4 regions of the Streptomyces sp. NBC_00353 genome follow, and region 3 is predicted to be linked to each of the others. Evidence: riboswitches for the same ligand, from Rfam matches in the RefSeq annotation. Region 3 holds a riboswitch; each other region holds the start of a gene.
The links. Region 3 has a riboswitch for cyclic di-AMP ahead of OHA88_RS27615 (transglycosylase family protein). Riboswitches for the same ligand answer to the same signal wherever they lie in the genome.
Positions count from the first base shown of each region.

Region 1: it holds a riboswitch for cyclic di-AMP, as region 3 does, so the genes downstream of both, OHA88_RS15190 (M23 family metallopeptidase) here and OHA88_RS27615 (transglycosylase family protein) in region 3, are expected to answer to the same signal.
Region 2: it holds a riboswitch for cyclic di-AMP, as region 3 does, so the genes downstream of both, OHA88_RS20485 (C40 family peptidase) here and OHA88_RS27615 (transglycosylase family protein) in region 3, are expected to answer to the same signal.
Region 4: it holds a riboswitch for cyclic di-AMP, as region 3 does, so the genes downstream of both, OHA88_RS25245 (M23 family metallopeptidase) here and OHA88_RS27615 (transglycosylase family protein) in region 3, are expected to answer to the same signal.

Region 1 covers NZ_CP107985.1:3,327,079-3,334,627, forward strand. The annotation lists gene OHA88_RS15175 (bifunctional acetate--CoA ligase family protein/GNAT family N-acetyltransferase) at 1-2,585, opposite strand, end outside; gene OHA88_RS15180 (HPr family phosphocarrier protein) at 2,760-3,041, shown strand; gene OHA88_RS15185 (GntR family transcriptional regulator) at 3,247-3,975, opposite strand; gene OHA88_RS15190 (M23 family metallopeptidase) at 4,188-5,006, opposite strand; cyclic di-AMP (ydaO/yuaA leader) riboswitch at 5,020-5,189, opposite strand; gene OHA88_RS15195 (M16 family metallopeptidase) at 5,397-6,779, opposite strand; gene OHA88_RS15200 (M16 family metallopeptidase) at 6,806-7,549, opposite strand, start outside.
Region 2 covers NZ_CP107985.1:4,560,261-4,567,809, reverse strand. The annotation lists gene OHA88_RS20510 (PspC domain-containing protein) at 1-611, shown strand, start outside; gene OHA88_RS20505 (LuxR C-terminal-related transcriptional regulator) at 595-1,290, shown strand; gene OHA88_RS20500 (GNAT family N-acetyltransferase) at 1,361-2,122, opposite strand; gene OHA88_RS20495 (C40 family peptidase) at 2,178-3,233, opposite strand; gene OHA88_RS20490 (hypothetical protein) at 3,589-3,942, shown strand; gene OHA88_RS20485 (C40 family peptidase) at 4,038-5,204, opposite strand; cyclic di-AMP (ydaO/yuaA leader) riboswitch at 5,203-5,369, opposite strand; gene pcrA (DNA helicase PcrA) at 5,628-7,549, shown strand, end outside.
Region 3 covers NZ_CP107985.1:6,095,000-6,102,548, reverse strand. The annotation lists gene OHA88_RS27635 (Ppx/GppA phosphatase family protein) at 1-828, opposite strand, end outside; gene OHA88_RS27630 (DUF501 domain-containing protein) at 825-1,439, opposite strand; gene OHA88_RS27625 (FtsB family cell division protein) at 1,509-1,979, opposite strand; gene eno (phosphopyruvate hydratase) at 2,082-3,362, opposite strand; gene OHA88_RS27615 (transglycosylase family protein) at 3,645-4,343, opposite strand; cyclic di-AMP (ydaO/yuaA leader) riboswitch at 4,347-4,517, opposite strand; gene OHA88_RS27610 (transglycosylase family protein) at 4,818-5,753, opposite strand; gene OHA88_RS27605 (cytochrome P450 family protein) at 5,859-7,172, opposite strand; gene OHA88_RS27600 (nucleoside triphosphate pyrophosphohydrolase) at 7,182-7,549, opposite strand, start outside.
Region 4 covers NZ_CP107985.1:5,565,343-5,572,891, forward strand. The annotation lists gene OHA88_RS25210 (FAD-binding oxidoreductase) at 1-41, opposite strand, end outside; gene OHA88_RS25215 (sulfite oxidase) at 191-1,354, shown strand; gene OHA88_RS25220 (SHOCT domain-containing protein) at 1,391-1,807, opposite strand; gene OHA88_RS25225 (hypothetical protein) at 1,969-2,190, shown strand; gene OHA88_RS25230 (SPFH domain-containing protein) at 2,279-3,475, shown strand; tRNA gene OHA88_RS25235 (tRNA-Met) at 3,593-3,666, shown strand; gene OHA88_RS25240 (PP2C family protein-serine/threonine phosphatase) at 3,905-5,089, shown strand; cyclic di-AMP (ydaO/yuaA leader) riboswitch at 5,338-5,490, shown strand; gene OHA88_RS25245 (M23 family metallopeptidase) at 5,502-6,620, shown strand; gene OHA88_RS25250 (aldo/keto reductase) at 6,788-7,549, shown strand, end outside.

The sequences.
Region 1 (7,549 bases), 2.8 Mb from region 3:
ACGGCACCCGCGGCCGGGTCGATCGTGGCCCGTACGACGGTGTCCACGCCGCGCGGTGCCATGGACTGGACGACGGGCTGGAGCTCGGTGGGCTTGCCGAGCAGGTCGGTCAGCTCGCCGTAGGCCCGGCGCAGCGCGGTCTCGTTGGCAACGTCCAGCCGGACGCCGCCGAGGTCGGCGCGGTGACGCAGATGCGGTGCGGTGGTCTTGAGCGCGACCGGATAGCCGAGCCGGGCCGCCGCAGCGACGGCGGCGTCCGGGTCGGGGGCCGGGAGCGTCGGTCGTACGGTGATCCCGTAGCGGCCCAGCAGTTCGCACGCCTCGTCGTGACTGAGCGGGCGGCCGCGCGGGTCGGGGTCGGGCCCGAGGAGCGCGTCGATACGCGCGGCGGCGCCGGCCTCGTCGATGGTGTCGTCGAGGAACTCGGGCACCTTCCCCGGCACGGCGGCCTGCCGCCGCCACTGGGCGTACTTCACGGCCTCGGCCAGAGCCCGCACGGCACGCTCGGCGGCGGGGTAGGCGGGGATGCGGCCGAGGATGGGGACGGCGGGGGTGTCGCCCGGGCCCGTGCCGGACCGCTGCTGCGTGAGCTGGTCGCCGGGCGCGGTCGGCGGCGCGGCGTGGGCGGTGGGCGGGACGGCTCGATCGGCCGGCGCAGCCGAAGCGTCCGGGGCAGCCGGCGCGGATGCACGCACCACCCGTGGCACCGCGGCCGTGCTCGTGGCGGCGGCGAGCGCCTCGGCCAGGCCGCCGATCTCCACATGGACGACGGCCACCGGCTTGGCCGGGCCCGTGGCCGCGGCGGTGCGCAAGGCGGCTGCCAGGACCTCACCGTCACCCGATTCCGCTTCGCCGTTCTCCCCCACCCAGGGGATCGCCGTCACGACCACCGCGTCACAGGTCCTGTCGGCGAGGGCCTCGGCCAGCGCGTCCCGGAAGTCCTGCGGGGTGGCCGCCGTGGTGAGGTCGCGGGGCGGGCGCGGGCGCAGCCCCTCGGCGAGGCAGGCGTCGTACGTGAGGAGGCCGAGGGACTCGGAGTTGCCGAGAATCGCGACCCGCGGGCCTTCCGGGAGGGGCTGGTCGGCGAGGAGCAGGCCCGCGTCGACCATCTCCGTCACCGTGTCGACGCGGATCACGCCCGCCTGCCGCATGAGCGCGGAGACCGTCGCGTCCGGGATCCGGCTGATCGGTACCGCATGGCCCGGTGGGGTGCTGCCGCTGTGCCGGGCGCCCTTCACCACGACCACAGGCTTCACCGCCGCGGTGCGTCGGGCGAGGCGGGTGAACTTGCGCGGGTTGCCGAGCGATTCGAGGTACAGCAGGGCGACGTCGGTGTCCGGGTCCTCGTACCAGTACTGCAGGAAGTCGTTGCCCGAGATGTCGGCGCGATTGCCCGCGGAGATGAACGTGGACAGGCCCGCGCCGCGCCGGTAGAGCCCGGAGAGCAGCGCGATGCCGATGGCGCCGGACTGCGTGAACAGGCCGATGCGTCCGGGCGCCGGCGATTCGGGGGCGAGGGAGGCGTTCAGCCGTACGGCGTCGGAGTTGTTGATGACGCCGAAGGCGTTCGGGCCGATGATGCGCATGCCGTACGAGCGGGCCTGGCGCACCAGTTCGCGCTGCCGCTCCCTGCCTTCGGCCCCCCACTCGGCGTATCCGGCGGAGAGGACGACGAGGCCCTGGACGCCGTGCTCGCCGCAGTCGGTGACGGCCTCCGGGACCCGGTCGGCGGGCACGGCGACGACCGCGAGGTCGACCGGTTCGCCGATCTCGCCGATGGAGCGGTGGGCGGGGACACCGTCGATCGTGGCCTGGTCCGCGGCGAACGCGCTGTTCACCGCGTACGCGCGGCCGGTGAATCCGGCGGCGAGGAGGTTGCGCAGGACCGTGCGGCCCACCCCGCCGGGGTTGCGGCCGGTGCCGACGACGGCGACGGAACCCGGCGCGATCAGCCGCTGCACCGACCGCGCCTCGGCCCGCTGCTCACGGGCGCGCTGGACGGCGAGGGACTCGGCGGTCGGTTCGAGGTCGAGGGTGAGGTGGACGGCGCCGTCCTCGAAGCTGCGCTGCTGGGTGTATCCGGCGTCCCGGAACACCTTGATCATCTTGTTGTTGGCGGGCAGCACCTCGGCGGCGAAGCGCCGGATGCCGCGCTCGCGGGCCACTGCGGCGATGTGTTCCAGCAGCGCCGACGCCACGCCGCGGCCCTGGTGGGCGTCCTGGACGAGGAAGGCGACCTCGGCCTCGTCGGCGGGGGCGGAGGCGGGCCGGCCGGTCGCGTCGATCCGGTCGTAGCGGACGGTGGCGATGAACTCGCCGCCGATCGTGACGGCGAGACCCACCCGGTCGACGTAGTCGTGATGGGTGAAGCGGTGCACGTCCTTGGCGGAGAGCCGCGGATAGGGGGCGAAGAACCGGTAGTACTTCGACTCGTCAGAAACCTGCTCGTAGAAGCTGACCAGTCGCTCGGCGTCGTCCGTGGTGATGGGCCTGATCCGGGCCGTGCCACCGTCGCGGAGCACCACGTCCGCTTCCCAGTGGTCGGGGTACGCGTGATGCGGACTCTGCTCCGGCGTGGGCTGCATGGGCAAAGCCTACGGCTCGGTCAGCGGTCGCGTACGGCTCGGGGCCGGGGCAGTCTGAGAGGGCCGATCGGCCTTGCGGCACGGGCTGCGGCACCGGGTCGCTGGTCGGCCGGAACATCGCGCACCACATGAGAGACTGGTCTAGACAACCATTGATTCGTGAAGGGCAGAACCATGGCTGAGCGCCGCGTCAATGTCGGTTGGACCGAGGGCCTGCACGCCCGCCCCGCTTCCATCTTCGTCCGTGCCGCCACGGCGTCGGGCGTCCCCGTGACGATCTCCAAGGCCGACGGCAGCCCGGTGAACGCCGCTTCCATGCTCGCGGTGCTCGGCCTCGGCGCGCAGGGCGGCGAGGAGATCGTGCTCTCGTCCGCGGCGGACGACTCCGAGGCGGCGCTCGACCGACTGGCGAGGCTGGTCGAGGAGGGGCTCGACGAGCTCCCGGAGACCGTCTGATTCCGGACTTCCCCGGACCGTTCCAGCCGGACGTATTTCTGCGGCAGAGCCGCGGCACCTTTGACCGGGGCCGCGGCTCTTTCGTTTTCGCGAACCATACCGATCCCCGGGCGCACTTCAGTCAGCTTCCGCGGTTTCCGGAGTTAATTCGGGCAGCCGAAACAAAGCCCAGCCGAATTACATCTCTTTGTATACGGCGCATGTGTTAATGACGGCCGCTCGCGGTGTTTACGGCATGTTGCGAAGTTCTCACCCGGCCGGGCCGCGGCGGGGCGGACTCACGGCCCGGGGTGCGGTCCGGGCTGCGGTCCGCACGCCGCAGCCGGTGCGCGGCGGTGGCGCGCTCGGCGTGCTGCGCGGCCAGCGCTCTGGCCCGTTCCGCGTCACCGCGCGCGACTGCGTCCACGATGGCCCCGTGCTCGGCCCAGGAATCGGTGGGGCGGGCCGGCTGCTCGACCGCGTACATCCAGGCGATCTTGTGCCGGAGCTGGGTGAGCAGCGCGATGAGGCCGGGGCTGCCGGAGGCCTGGGCGAGCGTCTCGTGGAACCAGCCGCCCAGCGAGCGCAGATCCTCGCCCTCGCCCCGCCTGGCCCGCTCCTGCCCCAGCCTGACCAGGCCGCGGAGGACTTTGAGGTGTGCCTCGGTGCGGCGCTGCGCGGCGCGGGCCGCACCCAGCGGCTCCAGCAGCATCCGGACCTCCAGCAGGTCGGCGGCCTCCTGCTCGGTGGGCTCGGCGACACAGGCTCCGGCGTGCCGGCGGGTGACCACGAAACCCTCGGACTCCAGGGTGCGCAGCGCTTCCCGTACCGGGACACGGGACACCCCGTAACGACGTGCGAGCAGTTCCTCGGTGAGTCTGCTGCCGCGTTCGAAGACACCGGAGACGATGTCGTCACGGATTGCCGTGCATACCGAATGCGCCGGAATGCGCATGTCCGAACCTCCGCCTTAATCCCCGCGAAACGCGGCCGATCGACGCCTGTTCTGTGACTCTATTGCAATGCGGCTGCATTTCCGACGCCGAGTCGAAATCCATGAATATCTTTTGGTCCGAAGACGGTTCGGCAAGCGCCTCCGGCGGGGGCCGGTCCGGGTACGCCGAAGGCCCCGGCGGGAAGCCGGGGCCTTCTGGGGTGCTGCGTCGGTCAGACGTTGACGCCGTGGGCGCGCAGATACGCGACGGGGTCCATGTCGGAGCCGTACGAAGGCGTGGTCCGGGCCTCGAAGTGGAGGTGCGGTCCGGTGGAGTTGCCGGTCGAGCCGGAGAAACCGATGCGCTGGCCCGCGCCGACGCTCTGGCCGACCGACACGCCGATCGACGAGAGGTGACCGTACTGGGTGTACGTGCCGTCCGTCATCCGGAGCACGATGTTGTTGCCGTACGCGCCGCCCCAGCCGGCCTCGACGACCGTGCCGGCGCCGACGGCGACGACGGAGCTGCCGGAGGGGGCGTGGAAGTCGATGCCCGAGTGGCGGCCGGAGGACCAGAGGGAGCCGCTGGACTTGTAGCCGGTGGTGACGTACGAACCGGCGATCGGGAGCTGGAAGGCTCCGAGGCGGGTGCGCTCGGCGGAACGGGCGGCGCGCGCCTTCGCCTCGCGGGCCGCCTTGGCGCGGGCTTCGGCCTTGGCCTCGGCTGCCGCCTTGGCGTTCGCTTCGGCCTTCGCCTTGGCAGCGGCCTTGGCCTGGGCGGCCGCCTTCGCCTTGGCGGCGATCTCGGCCTGGCGCTTCTGCACGTCGGCCTGGGTGGCCACCTGCTCGGCGAGGGTGCCCTCGATGGCGATGACCTGGTTCAGGCCGGTCTCGCTGACGGAGGGGGCTTCGGTACCGGCGGCGAGCGCCGGAGAGGCCAGCCCACCGATGACGCCGGTGGTGGCCAGAGCTGCGATGCCGGCTATCTGCGCGCTCTTGCGCGTCAGACGGTTCGGGGCACGGTGCTTCCCGGTGGGGCGGGTGAACGCCATGAGGTGGCTGGTCCTTTCCTTCCTTCTCGCCTACCGGGTTAGCTGACGGGTTCGGAGCAGGAAGGTCTCCTACGGATCCGCGAGCCCCACAAGAGGCGCGCAGGCATCCGATTCACCCCAGGGACTGCGTGGGTCCCCGGCTCCCCAGGCTCGCGCCTGACGGGGACTCGGCGATAGCTGCCCGGCGCCGCGGATGCGGCATACGGGTGACGGACAGCGCTGCCGACGCTAAGCGGGGGGACTTTCATTCACCAAACGGACAGGGCGTTTTGTAGCGCATCCCACAGGGCACACGGGCATCTATCCGACAAATCAGACAAAAGGGAAGACCCCGGCGAGAAGCCACTCGCAGGGGTCTCCCTCTGTCCCGATATGCGGTTATTTGATACGTCAGCCGGTAACGACCGACACCTCTCCGATGCCCAGCGCCCGGACCGGCTCCTCGATCTGCGCGGCGTCGCCGACGAGGATCGTGACCAGACGGTCCACCGGGAAGGCGCTGACCACCGCCGCGGTCGCCTCGACCGTGCCGGTCTCGGCGAGGCGGGCGTACAGCTGCGCCTGGTAGTCGTCCGGGAGGTGCTGCTCGACCTGGTCGGCGAGCGTGCCCGCGACCGAGGCCGCCGTCTCGAACTTCAGCGGGGCGACACCCACGAGGTTCTGCACGGCCGTCTCGCGCTCGGCGTCGGTCAGGCCCTCGGCCGCCAGCGTCCGCAGGACCGTCCACAGGTCGCCGAGCGCCGGTCCGGTGGATTCCGTGTCCACCGAGCCGCTGATGGCCAGCATCGCGGCGCCCGTCGCCCCGGAGGCGGAGTCCGGCGCCGACGACCGCAGGACCTGCGCGAAGGCCCGTACGCCGTAGGTGTAGCCCTTCTCCTCGCGCAGCACCCGGTCCAGCCGGGAGGTGAGCGTGCCGCCCAGGCAGTACGTGCCGAGGACCTGGGCCGGCCACACGCTGTCGTGCCGGTCGGCTCCGATGCGGCCGATCAGCAACTGGGTCTGCACGGCTCCTGGACGGTCGACGATGACCACTCGGCCGGTGTCGTCGGCGGTGATCGGCGGGACCGGCCGGGACTCGGCGCTGTTCCCGGACCAGTCGCCGACGGTGTCGGCGAGCAACGCCTCCAGGTCGATGCCCGTGAGATCACCGACGACCACGGCGGTCGCGGTGGAGGGGCGGACATGGGCCTCGTAGAAGCTGCGGACGGCCGCGGAGTCGATCCGCTCCACCGTCTCCTCGGTGCCCTGGCGCGGGCGCGACATCCGCGCGGTGGCCGGGAAGAGCTCCTTGGAGAGCTGCTTGGCGGCGCGGCGGGCCGGGTTGGCCTGCTCGTGCGGGATCTCGTCGAGCCGGTTGCGTACCAGCCGCTCGATCTCGCTGTCGGAGAACGCGGGTGCCCGCAGCGCCTCGGCGACCAGACCGAGCGCCTTGGCCAGCCGGGAGGCCGGGACCTCGAGGGAGACCCGGACGCCGGGGTGGTCGGCGTGCGCGTCGAGGGTGGCCCCGCAGCGCTCCAGCTCGGCTGCGAACTCCTCCGCGGAGTGCTTGTCGGTGCCCTCGGACAGCGCCCGCGCCATGATCGTGGCCACGCCGTCGAGGCCCTCGGGCTCGGCGTCCAGCGGGGCGTCGAGGTAGATCTCGACCGCGACGACCTGCTGGCCGGGGCGGTGGCAGCGCAGCACCGTGAGCCCGTTGGGCAGGGCGCCGCGCTCGGGGGCGGGGAAGGCCCAGGGCCTGGCCGTGCCCGCGGTCGGCTGCGGGTGGTACTCCATCGATACTCCAGTCGCGGCAGCGTCGGTCACTTGTCCGCCCCTTCGTGCGCGTCGGTGTCGGCGTCCGTCTCGTCGGCGGCCGCCCCATCGGTGGACTCGGCCGGCTCGACCGGCTCGTAGACGAGCACCGCCCGGTTGTCGGGGTGAAGCTGGGCCCTGGCGGCCGCCTGGACCTCTTCCGCGGTGACGTCGAGCACCCGCTGGACGGCGGTCAGGGCGAGCTGCGGGTCACCGAACAGCACGGCGAACCGGCACAGTTCGTCGGCGCGGCCCGCCACCGTACCGAGCCGGTCCAGCCACTCGCGCTCCAACTGGGCCTGGGCGCGCTCCATTTCCTCGGGCGTCGGACCCTCGGCCGCGAACCGGGCCAGCTCCTCGTCGACCGCGGTCTCGATCTGCGCCACCTCGACCCCGCCGGACGTCTTCACGTCCAGCCAGCCGAGCGAGGGCGCACCGGCGAGCCGCAGCAGTCCGAATCCGGCCGCCACGGCCGTCCGGTCGCGGCGGACCAGGCGGTTGTGCAGCCGGGAGGACTCGCCACCGCCCAGCACGGTCAGCGCGAGGTCGGCGGCGTCGCACTCCCGGGTGCCGTCGTGCGGCAGCCGGTAGGCGGCCATCAGCGCCCGCGCCGGGACCTCCTCACGGACCTCTTCACGCAGCTGCTCGCCGATGGTCTCGGGGAGCGCGCCGTCGCGCGGCGGCTGCTTGCCGTCGTGGGACGGGATGGAGCCGAAGTACTTCTCGATCCAGGCGAGCGTCTGCTCGGAGTC
Region 2 (7,549 bases), 1.5 Mb from region 3:
AGGAACGCCTGATGCGTATCAGGGCCCAGGAGCGGGCCGAGGTCGCCGCACATGTCCATGACTCCGTGCTGCACACCCTCACTCTGATCCAGCGCAACGCCGAGGACCCGGGCGAGGTCCGCAGGCTGGCCCGCGCCCAGGAACGAGAACTGCGCAACTGGCTGTACAACCCCCAGGGCACCGGCAAGGACGAGGGCGACGAACCGGAGACCCTCGCCGAAGCGGTCAAGCGTGCCGCCGCCGAGGTCGAGGACAAGCACGGCGTCCCGCTGGAGGTCGTCGTCGTCGGCGACTGCCCGCTCGACGAGAAGCTCACCGCCCAGATGCAGGCTGCACGCGAGGCGATGGTCAACGCCGCGAAGTACGGTGGCGAGGGCGGCGCCGTGCAGGTCTACGCGGAGGTCGAGGGCCGTACGGTCTTCGTCTCGGTACGGGACCGGGGGCCGGGGTTCGATCCGGATTCCGTACCGGCGGACAGAATGGGCGTAAGAGAATCAATCATCGGCCGGATGCAGCGCAACGGCGGTACGGCGCGGCTGCGTTCGGTGCCCGGCGGGGGCACGGAAGTCGAGCTGGAGATGGAGAGGGCGAGCGATGACGGAGACCACTGAGGCAACCGGGGGCCCGGAGCGCCGGGTACGGGTCGTGCTCGTCGACGACCACCGGATGTTCCGCACCGGGGTGCAGGCCGAGATCGGCCGCACCGAGGAGACCGGCGTCGAGGTCGTCGGCGAGGCCGCCGACGTCGACCAGGCGGTCACCGTCATCACGGCGACCCGCCCCGAGGTCGTCCTCCTCGACGTCCACCTGCCGGGCGGTGGCGGCGTCGAGGTGCTGCGCCGCTGCGCCCCGCTGATGGGCGCGGTCGAGAAGCCGGTGCGCTTCCTGGCGCTGTCCGTCTCGGACGCCGCCGAGGACGTCATCGGCGTCATCCGCGGCGGCGCCCGCGGCTACGTGACCAAGACGATCACCGGCACCGACCTGATCGACTCGGTGTTCCGGGTCCAGGAGGGCGACGCCGTGTTCTCGCCCAGGCTGGCCGGCTTCGTTCTCGACGCGTTCGCCTCGACGGACGCGCCGCCGGTCGACGAGGACCTGGACCGGCTGACGCAGCGCGAGCGCGAGGTGCTGCGGCTGATCGCCCGCGGCTATGCGTACAAGGAGATCGCCAAGCAGCTGTTCATCTCGGTGAAGACGGTCGAGTCGCATGTCTCGGCGGTGCTGCGGAAGCTCCAGCTGTCGAACCGGCACGAGCTGACGCGGTGGGCGACGGCTCGACGGCTGGTCTGAACTCCGGAAGCGCACCGGCGGGGCCGGGAGCCCCGCAGGCGCACCGGTGGGGCCGAGACTCCCGAGGTGCTCACGCGGGGTCGAGCGAGATGTTCAGCTTCTCGCCGATCCTGCGGTATCCGATGCCCGCATAGATCCGTTCCACATCGGCGTCGCCCGGCTCCAGCCACACCACCCGGCACCCCCGCGCGAACGCGGTCGCGGTCAGATGCGCGGAGAGCGCGGCGCCGATGCCGCGGCGGCGGAACGTGTCGGCGACGGCGAGACCGGCCAGTTCGGTGAGGCCGTCGACCGGGACCGAGCAGCCGCCCGCGCCCGCCGGGACGCCGTCCACGGTGGCGAGGGCCGCCACGCCGCCGCCCGTCACCGCGTTGCGCAGCCAGGCCGCCTCGCCGCCCTCGGGTTCGCCCGTCCCGCCGTAGCCGTGGTGCTGTACGCGGGCGGCGGCGTCGAACTCCGCGTCGGTGGCCGGTTCGACGATCACGAGGGCGTCCACCGGCTTCGGCGGCAGGAGGTCGCCGGGGGCGCAGGCCAGGATCGGGGCCCGGTTCTCGACGGTGAAACCGGCGGCGATCAGCGCGGGTTCGACGGCGGGTGCCCCACTGGGCAGATACTCCAGACGCGGCATCCGGTCCCGCTCGCGGAACGCGGCGATCAGCGCCTGCACATCGGCCGCCGTCGGCTCGGCCCCCTGGTCCGGGATCGCGTAATTGGCGTACTTCAGCTGCCAGCCGGGGTTGTGGCGGACGGTGAACGGGCCGACCCGCAGATGGTCGGGGGAGCGCAGGGCGAGCGTACGGCTGTGGCTCTGGACGTCCGCGTCCATGGGCATGTGCGAGTCTCCTTCGACCGGCCCGGTGGGACTCCGGGCTGCGGCAGCCGGGAGCCTATGCCACCCGGGTCGCCCCGGCGAAGGGCATTTCGTCGATCGGCGCGATGCGGACCGGTGCACCGGGGTGCGGCGCGTGGATCATCCGGCCGTCGCCGATGTACAGGCCGACATGGCTGACGCCGGAGTAGAAGAACACCAGGTCGCCGGGGGCGAGTTCGGAGCGGGAGATGCGTTCTCCGGCGTTGATCTGCGTGTACGTGGTGCGCGGGAGCGAGACGCCGGCGGAGCGCCAGGCGGCCTGGGTCAGCCCGGAGCAGTCGAACGAGGTCGGACCGGTCGCGCCCCAGACGTACGGCCTGCCCAGCGCCCCGTAGGCGAACGCGACGGCCTCCGCGGCACGGGCATTGGGGGCGGCCTGTGCGGCTCCGGCGCGCTGCGTGCTGCGATCGGCGTGGCCGGCGGCGGAGCGTGCGGTGCCCCACTGCTCGTACGCGGCGCGCTGCGCGGGCGACAGGGTGTCCAGGAGCCGCTGGGCGTCGGCCAGTTTGGCCCTGACCGTCGTGCGGTGCTTCTTCAGTTCGGCCTGGCGGGTGCCCAGTGCCGCCAGTTCCTCCTTCGCCTCGGCGCGCAGCTGGGCGATCTCGGTGACCTGCCGCTGCACCTTGGAGACCTCGGTGGCCTGGCGGTCGGCGATCCGGTCCACGTACGAGGCCCGTTGCAGGTACTCGTCGGGGTCGGAGGAGAGCGCCAGCTGCACGGCGGGGTCGATGCCTCCGGTGCGGTACTGGGCGGCGGCGAGCGAACCGAGTGCGTTGCGGGAGGCGTTGAGGCGTTCGGTCCTGCGGGCGGCTTCGTCGCGCAACGCGCCCAGGGACTTGGCGGTGGCGGCCGCCTTCTCCTTCGCGCCGTTGTACTGCTCGGTGGCGACCTCCGCCTCGTGGTACAGCCGGTCCACCTTGGCCTTGACCTGGGCGGGAGTGAGCTGCGGATCGGCGTGTGCGGCCCCAGGCAGGGCGGCAGCTGTTGCGGCCCCGGCGAACGCGAGGGTGGCTGCGGTGCGGGCAGCAGAGCCGGTATACGGGCGCTGCTTGGGTTTTCGATGCACTGCCACGAGGGCGGGGCTCCTTGCTGTCGACTGCCCGTCGGGGCCTACCGGCGGGCCCGCGGAGGTCCGACGGCGAGCCAGCAGGGGGAGCGGCTCGCCGCCGGACTCTTCGGCGGGGCGACCGGGCCGCCGCCCGCGTGCGGAGCGTCGGTGAAGCCGGTCACCTGGATAGGGACGCTAAACCCGGGGCACGAGGAAGAGTCGTAATGACGGCTATTGCCCGAATTTGGCGAGGCGATGCCATCAAGTGATCGGAGAAAACGCGCCAGAGTCAGGCAATTGGTGCAAATGCGAGTGAAACACCAAGGAGCCCCCACCTCGCCGGAGAGCGGCGTTACGGCCCCGGCTAGGCTGCGGCCCCATGGACGTACTCATCAATGTCTTCGTCGCGCTGCACATCATCGGTATCGCCGCCCTCCTGGGCGGCTTCCTGACCCAGATGAAGGCGATGGGTGCGGGCACGGCGCGCTTCGTCCCGGCGATGCTGCACGGTGCGCTGACCATGCTGGTCACCGGTATCGCACTGGTCGGGCTCAACCAGGCGGACGACCAGCCGGTCAACAACATCAAGATCGGTGTGAAGCTGGCGGTCCTGGTCGTGATCCTCGCGCTGGTGTACGTCAAGCGGGACGAGGAGAAGGTCGAGAAGGGCGTCTTCGCGGCCGTCGGCGGGCTGACGGTCGCCAATATCTTCATCGCGACGCTCTGGACCTGAGCCGGCCGCTGCCGCCCGAGCCGGTCCCTGTCCTTCATGGCGCGAGTCCCCGCCGGATCCTTCCGGCGGGGGCTCGTCGCTGTCCGGGACCGCGGCTACGCGGGCCGCACGCTGCCGTAGATCGGCATGTAGTAGATCGACTCCTCGCGGACATTCGCGCCCGGCTTCGGGGCGTGGATCATCATGCCGTCGCCCTTGTAGATGCCGACGTGGCTGATGTCGTCGTAGAAGAAGACGAGGTCGCCCGGCTGCAGATCCGCCGTCGCGATCCGCGTGCCGATCTCCACCTGGTCCCAGGTGGTACGGGGGATGTCGACGCCCGCCGCCTTCCAGGCGGCCTGGGTCAGTCCCGAGCAGTCGTACGACGAGGGGCCCGTCGCGCCCCAGACGTACGGCTTGCCTATCTGGGCGCGGGCGAAGGCGAGGACCTTGTCGGCCTTCGTGGTGGCGCTGCTGTCCGAGCCGGTCCCCGTGCCGCTGCCCGTTCCCGTATCGCCGCCGGATCCGGCCTGCTTCGCGGCCTCCTCGGCCTTGCGGTCCGCCTCGGCCTTGGCGGCTGCCTGCTGACGGGCCAGCTCCTCGGCCTTGCGCTTGGCCTCCGCCTCCTTCTTGCGCTCCAGTGCCGCGAGCCGCGCCTTCTCCTCGGCAGTCAGCTTCGACAGCATCGCGCGCGCCTCGCCCAGCTTCTTCTGGACGTTCTCCTTGCTGGTCCGCAGCGTGGCCTGCGACTCGGTGAGCGTCTCCAGGCTCTTCGCCGCCTCGGCGCGCTTCTTCGACGCCGCGGCCTGCTGCGTACGGAAGTCCGTGACCGCCTTCTGCTGCCGGCCCGCCATCCGGCCCATCAGCTGGTTCTGGTCGAAGTACGCCTGCGGGTCGTCGGCCAGGAAGAAGGTGGCGCTCGGCGCGATGGAGCCGGTGCGGTACTGCGCCGCCGCGTAGTTGCCGAGCGTCCTGCGCGCATCGTTCAGCTTGTCGGCACGCTTTGCGACGTCGTCCAGCAGCGCGTCGACCTTGCCCCGCTGTGCGGCGGAGGCCTCCTTCGCCTGGTTGTACTGCTGGGTCGCGGTGCCCGCCTGCCGGTAGAGGTCGTCGACCTTCTTCTGCACGTCCTCGATGCTGGGCCTCGGCGAGGCCGGGGCAGCCGTGGCGCTCTGCGTGGAGAGCAGGGTCACACCTGCCAGTGCGGCCGTCGTGAGCCCGACGGCAGGAGTGGTGGAGCGCACACGGGTGCGCGGTTTGCGATGCGACGCCAAGGCCGGCATCTCCTTCCGTGGACCGCCTACCGGGTTAGCTGTCGGGTTCGGGCGGAACGGAAGGCTGCCCTACGGTCCGAATGGGAAGATATGGACCGATTCACCCCGGTGATGCGTGTGGGTCCCCGGTTCCGAACTCTCGTGAGGGCAGCCCGGATTCGGCGTGGGAGCCCGCTCGGCGTGGTTCGCCTCAGGGGGTACGGGCCGCCCGACCGAGCACGCTAGCCAACCCGTGGTGCTGCTGTGAAGGTTGATGTTCGATATGCCCGATACATTTTCGTGACCTCGGCGACGGGGGTGGGGGTGCGGGCCGGGCGGCCCCCTCTTCCCCTACGCGGTGTGGGCACGCGATCTCCGTATGTGCCCGTGCGCCGGGCACGGTTCGCCATGCGGCCGCACGGTGTCGGTGCGGCGGCCTAGACTCGTCAAGCGATGAGCAGCCTCTTTGACGACAGTTTCCTGGCCGGCCTCCAGCACTCGGAGGAAGAGCCCCCGCCGCCCCCCGAGGACTCCGCACCCGAAGCGGTGCCGGAGGACCTCTTCGCGGGCGTGTTCGACGCGCCCCCGCCGCCCAGGGACGCGTACTACCGGGACGGCGCCCACCGCCCAGTGATCGACGCTGCCGCCCTGCTCGACGGGTTGAACACCGAGCAGCGCGCCGCCGTCGTGCACGCAGGGTCGCCGCTGCTCATCGTCGCCGGGGCCGGCTCCGGCAAGACCCGGGTGCTCACCCACCGCATCGCCCATCTGCTGGCCGAGCGCGGGGTGCACCCCGGCCAGATCCTGGCGATCACCTTCACCAACAAGGCCGCGGGCGAGATGAAGGAGCGCGTCGAGCAGCTCGTCGGACCGCGCGCCAACGCCATGTGGGTCATGACGTTCCACAGCGCGTGCGTACGGATCCTGCGCCGCGAGTCGAAGAGGCTCGGCTTCACCTCGTCGTTCTCGATCTACGACGCCGCCGACTCCAAGCGGCTGATGGCCCTGGTCTGCCGCGATCTGGACCTCGACCCGAAGCGCTTCCCGCCGAAGTCGTTCACGGCGAAGGTCTCGAACCTGAAGAACGAGCTGATCGACGAGGAGACCTTCGCCGGGCAGGCCGCGGACGGTTTCGAGAAGACGCTCGCCCAGGCCTACGCGATGTACCAGTCCCGGCTGCGCGAGGCCAACGCACTGGACTTCGACGACATCATCATGACCACGGTCCATCTGCTCCAGGCGTTCCCCGATGTCGCCGAGCACTACCGTCGCCGCTTCAGGCACGTCCTCGTCGACGAGTACCAGGACACCAACCACGCGCAGTACACGCTCGTACGCGAACTGGTGGGCCCGGCCGGACCGGCCGACGCCCCCGCCGAGCTGTGCGTCGTGGGTGACGCGGACCAGTCGATCTACGCCTTCCGCGGCGCGACCATCCGCAACATCCTCCAGTTCGAGGAGGACTACCCGAACGCGACGACGATCCTGCTGGAGCAGAACTACCGCTCCACGCAGACGATTCTCTCCGCGGCCAACGCGGTCATCGAACGCAACGAGAGCCGCCGCCCCAAGAACCTCTGGACGAACGCGGGCGAGGGCGCCCGGATCACCGGCTATGTCGCCGACACCGAGCACGACGAGGCGCAGTTCGTCGCCGACGAGATCGACCGGCTGACCGACGCGGGCGACGCCAAGGCGGGCGATGTCGCCATCTTCTACCGGACGAACGCGCAGTCCCGGGTCTTCGAAGAGATCTTCATCCGCGTCGGACTGCCCTACAAGGTCGTCGGCGGCGTGCGCTTCTACGAGCGCAAGGAGGTCCGGGACATCCTGGCCTACCTCCGGGTCCTCGCCAACCCCGAGGACACCGTCCCGCTGCGCCGCATTCTGAACGTGCCGAAGCGTGGCATCGGCGACCGCGCCGAGGCGATGATCGACGCCCTGTCGCTGCGCGAGAAGATCACGTTCCCGCAGGCGCTGCGCCGCGTCGACGAGGCGTACGGCATGGCGGCCCGCTCGGCCAACGCCGTCAAGCGGTTCAACACGCTGATGGAGGAGCTGCGCACGATCGTCGAGTCGGGCGCGGGCCCCGCCGTGGTACTGGAGGCGGTTCTGGAGCGGACCGGCTATCTCGCGGAACTCCAGGCGTCCACCGACCCGCAGGACGAGACCCGCATCGAGAACCTGCAGGAACTCGCCGCCGTCGCGCTCGAGTTCGAGCAGGAGCGGGGGGAGTCCGACGCAGGGGAAGGCGCGAGTGCGGGCACGCTCGCCGAATTCCTGGAGAAGGTCGCGCTCGTCGCCGACTCCGACCAGATCCCCGACGAGGACACGGACGGCTCCGGCGTCATCACGCTGATGACGCTGCACACCGC
Region 3 (7,549 bases):
ATCGACGCGTCCCGGGTGCATCGCGGGGATCGCGGCGCGCTCGGCGTGGGTCGAGGTGACGAGCCGCCCGGTGATCTCCTGGACCTGCTCGAAGGAGATCCGGGAGTGGTGGATCGCCTCGGAGTCGTACTCCTGCAGTCCCAGCGCGATCGCGGCCACGGTGGTGACGGTGCCGGCGAGGCCGACGAGCGTGGCGGCCTCGGTGAGCGGGACGCTCTCCTCGGCAAGGTCCAGGGCGGCGTCGATGTCCGCACGGATCGCGGTGATCTGACCCGGTGTGGGCGGGTCGGTGACGACACCGTCGCGTACGAGGTGGCGCTCCGTCATCCTTACGCAGCCGATGTCCACGGACCGCGCGGCCAGGACCCGGTCGTCGCCGACGACGAACTCGGTGGAGCCGCCGCCGATGTCGACCACCAGATACGGCTTGGCGAGATGGTCCCGGCCCGCGAGTTCCTTGGTGGCACCCTCGAAGGAGAACTCCGCCTCCTGGTCGCCGCTGATCACCTCGGGCTCGACGCCGAGGATGTCCAGCACGCCGCGGACGAACTCGTCCCTGTTCTCCGCGTCGCGGGAGGCGGAGGTGGCGACGAAGCGGAGCTTCTCCGCGCCGTGCGCCTTGATGACGTCCGCGTACCGGCGACAGGCGGCGAAGGTCCGCTCCAGAGCGTCGGGGGCGAGCCTGCCGGTGCGGTCCACGCCCTGCCCGAGCCGGACGATCTCCATCCGCCGGTCGAGCTCGGTCAGCTCACCGGTGGCGGGGTCGGCGTCGGCGACGAGCAGCCGGATGGAGTTGGTTCCGCAGTCGATGGCGGCAACGCGGGTCACCGGCCGTCCCCCTCACCGGGCCGGTCGGCCGGCCGGGAGGCGAAGTGGCCGCTGTCGTTCGCGTCGACCGTCCACCCGTCGCTCTCGCTCGGAGCCACGCACGGCGTCACGCACGGCCCCTTGCGCCACCACTCCGGCAGCATCGCAATCGCCTCGTCCCCCAGCGGATTCACGCCCGGCCCCGCCGCCAGCGAGTGCCCGACCAGCACATGCAGGCACTTCACCCGGTCCGGCATGCCTCCCGCACTGGGGAAGCCCTCCAGCACCTCGATCGCGTCACGCCGGGCGATGTAGTCCTCGTGCGCATTGCGGTACGCCGCCGCCAGCTCCGGGTCCGTGGCCAGACGCTCCGTCATCTCCTTCATGACGCCGTTCGCCTCCAGCGTTCCGATCGCGGACGCCGCGCGCGGGCACGTCAGGTAGTACGTCGTCGGGAACGGCGTACCGTCCTCCAGCCGGGGCTGCGTCTCGACCACGTCCGGGTTGCCGCACGGGCAGCGGTGCGCGATCGCGCGCAGCCCGCGCGGCGGGCGGCCGAGCTGCTGCTGGAACGCGGCGATGTCCGCCTCGGTGGGCGTGGTGGATTCGGTCTGGGGAGGGGGCGTTTCCATGCCTGCCTTGGTTCTACTCGGGATGCTTGGACTGCGGTTCCGCAGAGGATCAGGAAAAAGGAGAAGGGGTCAGTCGCGGTCGGCGGAGTCCACGCCGTCCCACAGGTTGGAGTGCCACGGCCGGTCGGTCTCCTCCGACCCTCCGCCGCGCTCCCTGGCCGCGTCCGGGTCGACCACGGTGTAACCGGTCTCCCCGGGAAGGACGTAGTGCAGGTGCTCCCGGGCCAGCCGCCGGATGTACGCGTCGTCCTGGAGGCGCGCCTTCTCGTCGCGCAGCTCCTCGGTGCGCGCCTCCGCCTCCTGCGCCAGCCGCTCCTGGTCGGCGATCTCGTCGCGCTGCGACACGTACTGCCGCATCGGGTACGCGAGCGCCACCACCAGGGAGCAGACGACAAGGGCGAGGAAGGCGGCCCGGCCGGTGAGCCGGGAGCGGCGGGCCTGGCGGCGGTTCTGGGACCGGTAGACACGGGCGGCGGTCTGCTCTCCGAGCAGCCGCAGCCGGGTCGCGGTGGAGAACCGGTCCCGGTCCTTCGCGGCCATGTCTCCGCCTCCCCACTACGCACGTCCGTCCCCACACACGGTACGGGACCGAGTGCGGGGACGGACGGAGGCCGGTGCCTTCGGCCCGTGACGGGCCTGCGCTCAGCCCTTGAAGCGCGGGAACGCGGAGCGGCCCGCATACACCGCCGCGTCGTCGAGGATCTCCTCGATGCGCAGCAGCTGGTTGTACTTGGCGACACGGTCCGAGCGGGCCGGGGCGCCGGTCTTGATCTGACCGCAGTTCACCGCGACGGCGAGGTCGGCGATGGTGACGTCCTCGGTCTCGCCGGAGCGGTGGGACATCATGCACTTGAAGCCGTTGCGCTGGGCCAGCTCGACGGCGTCCAGGGTCTCGGTCAGCGAGCCGATCTGGTTGACCTTGACGAGCAGGGCGTTGGCGGAGCCCTCCTCGATGCCACGGGCCAGGCGCTCCGGGTTGGTGACGAACAGGTCGTCGCCGACGATCTGCACCTTGGCGCCGAGCTTCTGGGTGATGACGTTCCAGCCGGCCCAGTCGTCCTCGTACAGCGGGTCCTCGATGGAGACCAGCGGGTACGCGGAGACGAGCTCCTCGTAGTACTCGGTCATCTCGGCGGCCGAGCGGGACTTGCCCTCGAACTCGTACTTGCCGTCCTTGTAGAACTCCGAGGCGGCGACGTCGAGCGCGAGCGCGATGTCCTTGCCCGGGGCGTAACCGGCCTCCTTGATGGCCTCGATGATGAGGTCCAGGGCGGCGCGGTTCGACTCCAGGTTCGGCGCGAAGCCGCCCTCGTCGCCGAGGCCGGTCGACAGGCCCTTCGTCTTCAGGACCTTCTTCAGCGTGTGGTAGACCTCGGCGCCCCAGCGCAGGGCCTCGGAGAAGGACTCCGCGCCGATCGGGGCGATCATGAACTCCTGGATGTCCACGTTGGAGTCGGCGTGCGACCCACCGTTGAGGATGTTCATCATCGGGACGGGCAGCAGGTGCGCGTTCGGGCCACCGAGGTAGCGGAACAGCGGCAGGTCCGAGGCCTCGGAGGCGGCGTGCGCGACGGCCAGCGAGACGCCGAGGATGGCGTTGGCGCCGAGCGAGCCCTTGTTCTCGGTGGCGTCCAGGTCGAACATCGCCTGGTCGATCAGCCGCTGCTCGGTCGCGTCGTAGCCGACGAGCTCCGGGCCGATCTGCTCGATCACGGCGAGGACGGCCTTCTCGACGCCCTTGCCGTGGTAGCGGTTGGGGTCACCGTCGCGAAGCTCAATGGCCTCGAACGCACCGGTGGAGGCGCCGGACGGAACGGCAGCACGGCCGGTGCTGCCGTCGTCGAGGCCAACCTCGACCTCGACCGTGGGGTTTCCGCGGGAGTCGAGGATTTCCCGGGCTACGACGACGTCGATGGACGGCACGAGGCATCTCCTTCTGGGATATGACGCTGGTTGTGCAGGGTCGCTTTGGCCTTGCGGCAAGAGCCTAACCGCCTTGGCCCACTGTGTTCGGCGACCGCCCGCCTCCTGGGACGAAAAAGGACCCAAGGGCACCCTTAGACGGGCAAATGTCCAAAAACTTACTGAGCGGTAACCACAACAGTTGAACGGTGAGCGCAGAAACCCCGACCCGGCGCGTACGGGGGAATCCGCGCCGGGTCGGGGTGCTCAGGGGAGGAGAGAGCTTTTCTGCTGAGGTTCGTACTACTTCGTCAGGTGGAGCTGCTGACCCGGGAAGATCAGGTCGGCGTCCTTGACGATGTTCTTGTTCAGCTTGAACAGCTGGTGCCAGCCGCCCTTCACCTCGTGCGCCTCGGCGATCTTGCTGAGCGAGTCACCGGCCTTCACCTTGTACTCGCCGTCGCCCTTCGCGACCTTCTGGCCGGTCGGCGTCGTGACGGTCTTCGCGGCCGCGGGGGCGGTGCCACGGTCCGAGCGGGAGGCGGTGGGGGCCTCGGTGTGCTCGGCCGGCTTCGGCGCGGCCGGCTTCGCGGCGGCGGAGCCGGTGTCGACACCCGGGTCGACACCGTCGTTGGTCAGGTTGCCGGCGCCGGCGCAGCCCCAGGCACCCGGACCCTGCATGTCGAGGAGCTTCTCGGCGGTGGCGATCTGCTGGGCCTTGGTGGCCAGGTCGGCCCGCGGGGCGTACTGCGTGCCACCGGCGGCGGCCCAGCTGGACTGCGAGAACTGCAGGCCGCCGTAGTAGCCGTTGCCGGTGTTGATGGACCAGTTGCCACCGGACTCGCACTGGGCGACGGCGTCCCACGTGGCGACGGAGGCGGCGGAGGCGCCCGTGGCACCCATCAGGGGAGCGGCGATGGCGGCACCGGCGACACCGGCGAGCGTGGCCACACGGACGGCCTTGGACGGGCGGCGGTGCTTGCCCTTGCTGTTCAGCAGCATGGAACTTCTCCTCACCGACGCCTACGAGGTGAGCTGTCGGGTTCGGGCCAAGTGAGTTGCCCGGTCGCACGTCCTAGCACGCGACTTCACCCCAAGCCGGTCCTGACGGTCTTTCGACCATCGGGCCCGGCGCTTACCTGGGTCCCCCGCTCCTGCCTACGGCGCTTTACGCGTCTGTTCCCTTCGACCGACGGCAGGATTCGGCGTGACGGTCGACGGGGCCCGCGGTGCGAGCGGTTCCGACCGTAAACGCACGCAACCCCCATATTCAAAGACGGACATAACAGACAATCATCCCCTTCTCGCGTCCAGCCGTTCATCGTTTTCGCAGGTGGGGGGCGATGCGGACGGAGCCGGCGGACAAGACACGCCGATTGACGCAAAGAGACCCATGTCTCACTTACGCATAAGTGGACATAGGCCTCTGAACTACCCCGATTTTTGGGGTGATTTAAGCTGTTGATCAGATTGGTCCTACTCCGCCTTCACACCGAGATCGAGGCTCTGGCCAGGGAGAATGAGATCCGGGTCATCGCCGACAGCACTCTTGTTGGCCTCGTAGAGCGCCGGCCATCCGCCATGAACCTTCTGTGCATCAGCAATCGCCCAGAGGTTGTCGCCCGGCCGAACGGTGTATGTGCCGTCAGCGGCCGAGCCGCGCGTGTCGCGTCCGTCACTGTTACCGCGGGAAGCATGGCGACCCGAGTCGCGATCGCCGCCCGTTCCCGCACCCTGGCTCACCTCCGGGGCGGGCGCGCCACGGTGCTTACCGCCCGCCTCACTGCCGGAAGAACCGGAGGAGAGGGACGAGTCGGCCGAACCGGACGTATCCGACACATCGGATGACGACTCGCTCGACGCCTTGCCCGACGCCTTGCCGGACGCCTTGCCGGACGCCTTCTCCGACGACTTGGCGGACGCCGACTTCGACCCGCCCGACGGGCTCGCCTCGTCCGACGCCTCGTCGGACGGGTCCGCGCTCTGCGTCGGGTCGGCCGACAGCAGGCCTCCCGGGTCGACACCCGGCAGCGTCCCGTCCACCGTGAGCCCGGAGATCACCGCACAGCTGGGCCACGCCCGTGGCCCCTGGTCGTCGAGGACCTTCTCGGCGACCGCTATCTGCTGCGAGCGGCTGGCGAGGTCGGCACGCGAGGCGTACGCCTCGCCGCCGTACGACTTCCAGGTGTCCTGCGAGAACTGGAGACCGCCGTAGAAGCCGTTGCCGAGGTCGGCACTCCACATGCCGCCGCTCTCGCACTCGGCGACCCGGTCCCAGGTCGCGGCGTCGGCCGCGTGCACACCGGCCGCACCGAGCAGCGGGATGGCGATGGCCGAGCCGGTGACGCCTGCGGCGACGACGATGGCGGGTGCCTGACGAGGGCGACGGTGTCTGCCGTTCGCGGAGCCCATGCGGTTGCCTTCCGTGTGACTGACAAGTGACTGGTGAGTCGAACGGTGAAGGTAGCGGCAGTCGAACGCTTGTCACAAGTCGATGCAGCGCAGATCACGTGAAAGTCACGGAGTTGACAGAGCGTCACCTTCATCCGGGCGATGTCCGGGATCGAACTCCACGGGAAGAGTGCGCAGTCCGCGCATGATGAGCCCTCCGCGCCACCGCAAATCGGTAGGTTCCACCGCAAGACGCAGGTCCGGGAGGCGCCTCAGCAGCGTGGCCAGCGCGGCCTGTCCCTCCAGTCGGGCGAGCGGCGCCCCCAGGCAGTAGTGGATGCCGTGCCCGTAGCCGAGGTGCTGATTGTCACGCCGGGAGAGGTCGAGAATGTCGGGGTCGGCGAACCGTTCCGGATCCCGGTCCGCGGCGGCGAGCACCACCAGTACGGGATCGCCCGCCGCGATCCGCCGGCCGCCGAGCACCAGCGGTTCGGTGGCGAACCGCCAGGTCGCCAGCTCCACCGGACCGTCGTACCGCAGCAGTTCCTCGATGCCGGTCTCCAGCAGCCCGGTCTCCCCCGCGTCGAGCGAGCGCTGCAGCCGCTCCCGCTGCTCGGGATTGCGCAGCAGGGCGTACACCCCGTTGCCGATCAGGTTGACCGTCGTCTCGAAGCCGGCGAAGAGGAGGATGAAGGCCATGGCGGCGGCCTCGTTCTCGGTGAGGTGCTCGCCGTGGTCGCTGGCCCGGATCAGCCCCGAGATCAGATCGTCCCCGGGGTTCTCCCGCTTCCGGTGGATGAGTTCGGCGAGATAGCCGCGCATCTTCTTCACCGACCGCGCCACCCCGCCGCGCGGCCCGCCGCCGTGGCGGATCATCATGCCCGCCCAGTCCCGGAAGTCGTCCTGGTCCTCGCGCGGAACGCCGAGCAGATCGCAGATCGCGTAGATGGGGAGCGGGAACGCGAAGTCGTGGATGAGGTCCGCGCTCCCCTCCTCGATGAAGTTGTCGATGAGGCGGTCCGTCAGCTCCTGCACACGCGGCGCGAACTCCGCGACCCGGCGCGGCGTGAACGCCTTCGATACGAGGCGGCGCAGCCGGGTGTGGTCGGGCGGGTCGATGTTCAGCAGATGCGTCATCAGCTCGGCCTTGCGCTCGCCCGGGATGCCGGTCTTCCCCTTGGCGTGCGCCGGCTCGTCATGGTGCGCCGGGTTCTTGGAGAGCCGGGTGTCGGCGAGGGCCTGCCGGGCATCCGCGTACCTCGTCACCAGCCATGCCTCGACCCCGCTGGGCAGCGCGGTGCGGTGCACGGGGCTGTGCTCGCGCAGCCAGGCGTAGGCCGGGTACGGGTCGGTCGCGAACTCCCATGTGAAGAGTTCGGGGCCGTCCGCAGGAGCGTCGGCGGGGCTGGTGGCAGGGGTGTCGGCGGGGCTGTCGTTCACCCCCTGACGTTATCCGTTGCCCTCCGCCTCGAGGATCGCGTCCCGGTAGGCACGACCGGCGGCGCGCAGCGCGGCCTCGGGGTCGGTGCCGTCCTGTTCCGCGCGTACGGCGAGGGCGAGGAGCTCGTACCCGATGCCGTCCCCCGCGGGGAGCGCCACATCGAGTCCGGCGGTACGGACCCGGCCGGCGAGCTTCGCCGCCAGCGCCAGACCGGGCTGGCCGAGCGGCACGCCGTCGGTGACCGAGTCGCGCTGCTTCTCGATGGCCTTGGTGCGCAGCCAGTGCGCGTGCACGTCCTCCGGGGTCTCGGCGGTCTCGTCACCGAAGACATGCGGGTGGCGATGGATCAGCTTCTCGACGAGGGTGGCCGCGACAT
Region 4 (7,549 bases), 530 kb from region 3:
CGCAGCGCGGTTCGCATCGCTTCGAGAGTGGTGCCGTCCATGGTCGTCTCCTTGTCGGGCGCGCGGACCGCCGATGCATCCACGCTCCCGCCGGGCGGGGGGCGGTGCAATCGCGCAGGGCCGCGCAAAGAGCGACATGCGGTGTCGGGGAGCGGTGGGCGCCGGGCGCCGGCGGGCGCACCATGAAGCCATGGATGGAGGGCCAGGGCCTTTTGCCGGCGACATCAGCCCATCGGCGCGCCTCGCCGGGCCCGGCGAGGGAATCAGCCCGGAGGAACTCGCGCTCGCGGCCCGCAACCACGGACTGCCGCTGGAGGCGCTGCGCTACGACCTCACCCCGCCCGGACTGCACTACGTACTGGTCCACTACGACATCCCGTACGTCCCCGACATCTCCGGCGCGCGCTCCCACGGCTGGCAGCTCACCGTGCACGGCCGGGTCCGCAGACCGCTGGCACTGGACGTGGCGGCCCTGCGGTCGTTCCCGGCCGTCACCCTCCGCGTCACGATGGAGTGTGCGGGCAACGGCCGGGCCCTGCTCGCACCGCGCCCGGTCAGTCAGCCGTGGCTGGTCGAGGCGGTCGGTACGGCGGAGTGGACCGGGGTGCCGCTGCGGCTGCTGCTCGCCGAGGCCGGAGTCGAGCCGGACGCCGTCGAGGTTGTCTTCTGCGGGGCCGACCACGGGGTCGAGCGGGGCGTCGAGCAGGACTACCGGCGGAGCCTGCCGCTGGAGGTGGCCACCGGAGACGACCCGGAAGTGCTGGTGGCGTACCGGATGAACGGCGGGCCACTGCCGCCGCAGCACGGCCATCCGCTACGGCTGGTGGTGCCCGGCTGGTACGGCATGGCGCATGTGAAGTGGCTCCGCGAGATCCGGCTCACCGGCACCCCGTTCACCGGTTTCCAGCAGGCGACGGCCTACCGCTACCGCCAGGAGCCCGGTGATCCGGGCCAGCCCGTCACCCGTATGGCCCCGCGGGCGCTGATGATCCCGCCGGGGTACCCGGACTTCATGTCCAGGATCCGTTTCGTACGCCCCGGCCGCGTGCTGCTGGAAGGAAGGGCCTGGTCAGGGTGGCCGCCGGTCACCCGGGTCGAGGTGACCACGGACGACTGCCGTTCCTGGTACGACGCCGAACTCACCCCGCCGGACAGGAGCGGGGCCCACCTCTGGGCCTGGCAACGGTGGCAGTCGTTCTGGATAGCCACGCCCGGAGACCATGTCCTCGCCGCCCGCGCCACCGATGCGGCGGGCCGGGTCCAGCCCCTGACCCAGCCGTGGAACCGCGGCGGCTTCGGCAACAACCGCATCCAGCGGATCCCGGTCCATTGCGGGCCGGGACGGCTGGGATGAGGAGTACGCCCCCGGGGGCCGGAGGGGCGATGCGGCTCAGATGAGGAGCTTCGTCTTCGCCTGCCGGAACTCCTCTTCCGTGATGGCGCCCCGGTCCTTGAGGTCCGCGAGTTTCGCCAGCTCCTCGACGCTGCCGCGGCTCTTCGGTGCACCGCCACCCGTGTCACCGGGGCCTGCGGCCTCGCGTACGTACGCCTTGAAGGCGGCTTCTCTCTCCTGGGCCTCCTTGAGGTCGCGCTTCCCCATGGATTTGCCGCGCGCGATCACATAGATGAGGACGCCGAGATACGGCAGCACCAGGGCCAGGATCAGCCAGCCCGCTTTGGCCCAGCCGCCCAGGTCGTCGCTGCGGAAGATGTCCGCGATGACCTTGAAGAGGAGGAACAGCCACATGATCCAGAGGAAGAACCAGAGCATGGTCCAGAACAGATTGAGCAGGGGGTAGTCGTCCATGTTCGGCTCCCTGGTCGTCGCTGTGGCGCAGCGTCGAATGTCTGAATTCTGAATCAGTCATATCACCACATATAGACGCCTGCTCGTCGTCGTTCGTGGCCGTTCCCCCGGGGGTGGTGCGGAGTACCTTGGAATCATGAGGGAGGCGTGGGCGAGGGCGTATGAGAGCCGCAGATGAGTCCGCCCTGAGTCCGGTCGGGGCGATCGGACGCGTGACCGTGCCGATCCCGCAGGGCGGCCCGGGCGAAGTGCTGGTGGCCGTACGGGGTGGGTCGGAGGCCTACACCGCATGGTCGACGACGTCGATCGACAGGGACGAACGCGTGGTTGTCGTCGACTCGGTCTCGGCGCGCAGCGTGATGGTCGAACGGCTACCGGCCTGAACGCAGGAAACGGAGCCGAGACCCGACGCCACTGACCGACGCCGAGAACCGACGCCGAGATGAAAAGACGTACGGCAGGAGTTCGCTCATGTTGTTCTGGCACGTTCCCGCCCCCAACGAGGCGATGCTCATCTCCGGATCGAAGCGGCAGACACAGGACACCCAGTTCCGGATCGTCACCGGGCACGGCAGTTTCGTCGTACCCGTGAAGCAGAAGGCGCGCATGCTCTCCCTGGCGCTGCGCGAGGCGGAGATCACCGAGGACTGTGTCACCCAGCAGGGCATCCGTCTCAACGTCCGCGCAGTCGCCGTCTTCAAGGTCGGTGACGACGCCGTCTCCATCGCCAACGCCGCACGCCGCTTCCTGTCCGAGCAGGAGCAGATGGAGGAGCTCGCCGGCCGGATCTTCGCCGGTCACCTGCGTTCCATCATCGGCGGGCTGACCGTCGAACAGATCATCCGGGAACGGAACCGGGTCTCGCAGGAGGTCATCGCGGGCAGCCACGGCGAGATGGAGAAACTCGGCATCGTCGTGGACGCCCTCCAGATCCAGGAGATCGACGACGCCACCGGCTACATCAACAACCTCGCCGCCCCGCACGCGGCCGCCGTCGCCAGCCAGGCCCGGATCGCGCAGGCCCGGGCCGACCAGGAAGCGGCCGAGCGCGAGCAGCAGGCCGCGGCGCTCAAGGCCGAGTACGAACGGGACACCGCGATCAAGCGGGCCGGCTTCCTCGCCGAGACCGAGCAGTACAACGCCCGCGCCGCCCAGGCCGGACCGCTGGCCCAGGCCAGGGCGTCGCAGGAGGTCATCGAGGAGCAGACGGCTCTGGCGGAGCGGCAGGCCGCGCTGGCCGCACAGCGGCTGGAGGCGGAGGTCAGGCGTCCGGCGGACGCCGAGGCGTACCGGCAGCGCACGCTCGCCGAGGCCGCCCGGGACCGGGCGAAGTTCCAGGCCGACGGCAACGCGTACGCCGAACGGACCCTGGCCCAGGCGCAGGCCGACGCCAACACCGCCCGCGCCACCTCGCTCCGGGACGGCAACCAGGAACTGATCGCGGCCAATCGCATCGTGGAGAACCTGCCGACGCTGGCCGACGCGGCCGCCCGCGGGATGAAGGGGGCCAACCTCACCGTGCTCAACGGCACCAACGGGGTCAACGAGATGGCGGCCGGGGTGGTGGGCCAGGGGCTGGCCATCCTCCACTCGCTCCAGCGCAGCGCGAGCGCGGGGAAACCGGCGGTCGACGCGAAGCGGGCGCCGCACATCACCGACTCGAACTGACCTGCCCATGGCAGGTGCGGGAAAGGTGCGGGAAAGGCGTCGGGGCCGTTGGATCGGGCAGCCATTTCATTGGTGGTCAGCAGTCCGTTCCTGATGGCGTAGAGTTGTGTTTACCGACGCGGGGTGGAGCAGCTCGGTAGCTCGCTGGGCTCATAACCCAGAGGTCGCAGGTTCAAATCCTGTCCCCGCTACTGAAGAATCAGGCCCGGCATGCATTAAGCGTGCCGGGCCTGATTCGTGTTTTCCGTCCCCCCTTCGGCCGATGTGGAGTCGCCGCGCGACGCCGCTCCGGCAAGCCTGGGAAGCGGGCCCATGCCCGCAGCCGTGCGCGTGCAGGTCGGGACAGCCGTGCGTGCACGGGGCAGGAGACCACAGGGCGCACCGCCCAGGACAGCACAGGGCGCGCCGGGCAGGAGACCACAGGTGGGGATGGCGACGAAGCTGCGCGGGGGGCGGGTCAGGGGGCGGGCCGTGGTGCGCGGCTGGGCCTGGTGGTTCGTGCGTGCGCTGCCGATTCTGATGATCGTCGGTGGGTTCGTCTTCGACTACCTCAGCCCACCCCCCTTCACCGCCGTGCCGATGTTCGTGGCCGCTCCGCTGATCGCCGCACCGTTCTTCTCGCCGGCCAGCACCGTCCTTACGGGCCTCGCCGCGGTCTTCTCGATCCTCTCGCTGCGGTTGCCCGGCGACGGTCTGCTGCACGTCGTGCCGTTCATCGAGCTCGTCACCGTGTTCACGGTCGCGGTCCTTGCCGTCGTCATCAACCGGGTCGTACGGCGCAGCAACGAGCAGCTGGCTTCGGCGCGGGTCATCGCGGAGACCGCCATGCGGGCCGTGCTGCCGACACCGTCCGAGCGGATCGGGGGGCTCCATGTCGCCGCGCGGTACGAGGCGGCCCAGGCGGACGAATTCGTCGGCGGTGACCTGTTCGCCGTGGCGGAGAGCTCGTACGGGGTACGGCTCGTGGTCGGGGACGTGCGGGGCAAGGGGCTCGAAGCGGTCGGGACGGTGGCGGTGGTCATCGGCGCGTTCCGGGAGGCCGCCGAGCAGGAGGATTCGCTGGAGGGCGTGGCTCGGAGGCTGGAGCGGGCGCTGGCGCGGGAGGGGGCGAGGCAGGGCGGGATCGATCCGGTCGAGGGGTTCGTCACCGCCGTGCTCGCCGAGATCCCGCCCGGTGCGGCCGAGGTACGGATCGTCAACCGCGGCCACCCCGAACCGCTGCTGCTCCACCCCGACGGCTCACTGGAGGTGTTGTCGCCGACCGTGCCCGCGCTGCCGCTCGGCATGGACCTGGGGGTGTGGACGGACCGGGCCGACGTATGGGAGCTGGCCGCCGGGATGACGCTCCTCACGTACACGGACGGGCTCTCCGAGGCGCGCGACACCCAAGGGGACTTCTACGATCCGGCGGCCCGGCTGCGCGGGCGGATCTTTCCCGGGCCCGAGGAGCTGCTGTCCGCGCTGGCCGACGACGTACGGCTGCACACCGGCGGCAGGTCCACCGACGACATGGCGCTGCTCGCGGTCGCACGTCCCGCGCGGGGGCAGCCGAAGCGGCGCAGGACTGTGAAGATCGTGGGCCGGGACGCGAGTGAGGAAGAGCTGAGTCGGTGAAGGGGTTCTGCAGGGCGATGCCACCGTGCGTAATCGAAGGGCCTCGCTCCGCATAACATTTGATACAACGTCAGAAAACGGGTGGTGGCTGAGTGGCGATCAACTCGCCCGTTTCCGCCCGATTGTGTCCCGTAAAGTCCAGGCCAAGGCCGTTAACGATCAGTGGGAACGGCTTGGAATCGGACCCGTCCGTCTATTAACGTTCGATAACGCAGCGCGGTTGTCCCAGCCGTCGTCAGTGGCGGCACCGTGCGCGAGCGCCGAATTCCGCAAGGGAACCGGGGAACCACCTACATGGGGTGAATCGGACACCTGTGTCTCGTGAGAGGCAGAGGGATCCGTAGGAGACCTTCCTGCTCCGAACCCGTCAGCTAACCCGGTAGGCGAGAAGGAAGGAAAGGAGTGCGCCCCCGTGGCGTCCAACAAGCCTGCCCCCGAAGCCCCCTCCCGGTTCGGCTCCGACTTCACGACCGAGTACGGAACCGAGCAGCGGACCGATTTCGGCGCCGAGTTCACCACTGAGTTCGCGACCGACGGTTTCGGTGGGACCGAACGGACGTGGGAGGAATGGAACCCCACGGAGGAGTCCGTTCGCCCCGTACGCGGCAGGCACCGCGTCGTCAAGCAGCGCAACGGGCTGGCCCGCAGCTCCACGGTGCTCGGAGTCGGCGTCATCGCGGCCGTGGGCGCGGGTGGCATGGCCACCGCGCAGAGCAAGCCGCCGGTCTCCATCTCCCTTCCCGATTCCCTCGCGGACAACCTCCCCGACGCCAAGTCCCTTCCCGGCGTGGGCGCCCTGTTCTCCGACGAGTCCGCCACCGACCAGGCGAAGTCCGCGGCTGCCACCGCCCCGCTCACCAGCGCCGGCATCACCACCGCCGAGGCCGAGCAGGGCACCACCGACGCCGGCGAGGCGCTGCGCGCCCGCATCCTCCAGCAGGCCGAGCAGCAGCAGAACGCCGCCGACGCGGAGGCCAAGGCCGCTGAGGAGAAGGCTGCCGCGGAGAAGGCTGCCGCCGAGGCCAAGGCGAAGCAGGACGTCGCCGAGGCCAAGGTCGCCGCCGAGAAGAAGAAGGCGGAGGAAGAGGCGAAGGCGAAGGCCGAGGCCGCACGGCTTGCCAAGCTCGCCGCCTCCTACGCCATCCCCACCTCCTCGTACACGATCACCTCGACCTTCGGCCAGGCCGGTTCGATGTGGTCCTCCGGCTACCACACCGGACTCGACTTCGCGGCGCCGACCGGCACGCCGATCAAGGCCGTCCACAGCGGCACCATCAAGTCGGCGGGCTGGTCCGGTTCGTACGGCTACCGCACGGTCCTGGAGCTCGAGGACGGTACGGAGCTGTGGTTCTGCCACCAGTCGTCGATCGACGTCAGCGTCGGCCAGAAGGTCACCACCGGTGACACCATCGGCCGTGTCGGAGCCACCGGCAACGTGACCGGACCCCACCTCCACCTGGAGGTCCACACCCCGGACGGCACGGGCATCGACCCGATGACCTGGCTGCGCGACAAGGGCCTCACCGTCTGAGCCCGCGCCGGTTCTCCGGCCCCTCGAACCCGGCAGTCCTGACGCTCACCCCCCGACGTCAGGGCTGCCGGTCTGTTCATATCCCGGTCCTTGCGACGCCGGTGCGGATACCCGTGTGGACCCCCCGGTACGGAATAGCGGGCGCGGCGGAGTCCGTTGATCCATTTATGACTTCTCTTCGTAAGCTCGGCTCTTCCGACCTCCAGGTCTTCCCGCTCGCGCTCGGTGGCAACGTCTTCGGCTGGACCGCCGACGAGGCGCAGTCGTTCGCCGTACTCGACGCGTACGTCGCGGCGGGCGGCAACTTCCTGGACACCGCCGACGCGTACTCCGCGTGGATCCCCGGCAACGAGGGCGGCGAGTCGGAGACGGTCATCGGCAAGTGGCTCGCCGCACGCGCCAACCGTTCCGACATCGTCGTCGCCACCAAGGTCGGCGCCCACCCCGCGTACAAGGGGCTCTCCGCCGCCACCATCAAGGCCGCGGCCGAGGAGTCGCTGCGCCGGCTGGGCACCGACCACATCGACCTCTACTACACGCACTTCGACGACGAGACCGTTCCGGTCGAGGAGATCGTCACCGCCCTCGACCAGCTGGTGAAGGAGGGCAAGGTGCGCGAGATCGCCGCCTCCAACATCAGCCCGGAGCGGCTCCAGGCGTCCCTGGACTTCTCCGAGCGCGAGGGGCTCGCCCGTTACGTCGCCCTGCAGCCGCACTACAACCTCGTCTCCCGCGACACCTACGAGGGAGAGCTCCAGGAGACGGCCGCCCGCGCCGGTCTCGCCGCCGTCCCGTACTTCGCCCTGGCCTCGGGCTTCCTCACCGGCAAGTACCGCCCGGGCGCGTCGGTGGAGAGCGCGCGGGCCGAGAAGGCCGGCCAGCACCTGGCGTCGGAGCGCGGACAGAAGGTCCTGGCCGCACTCGACAAG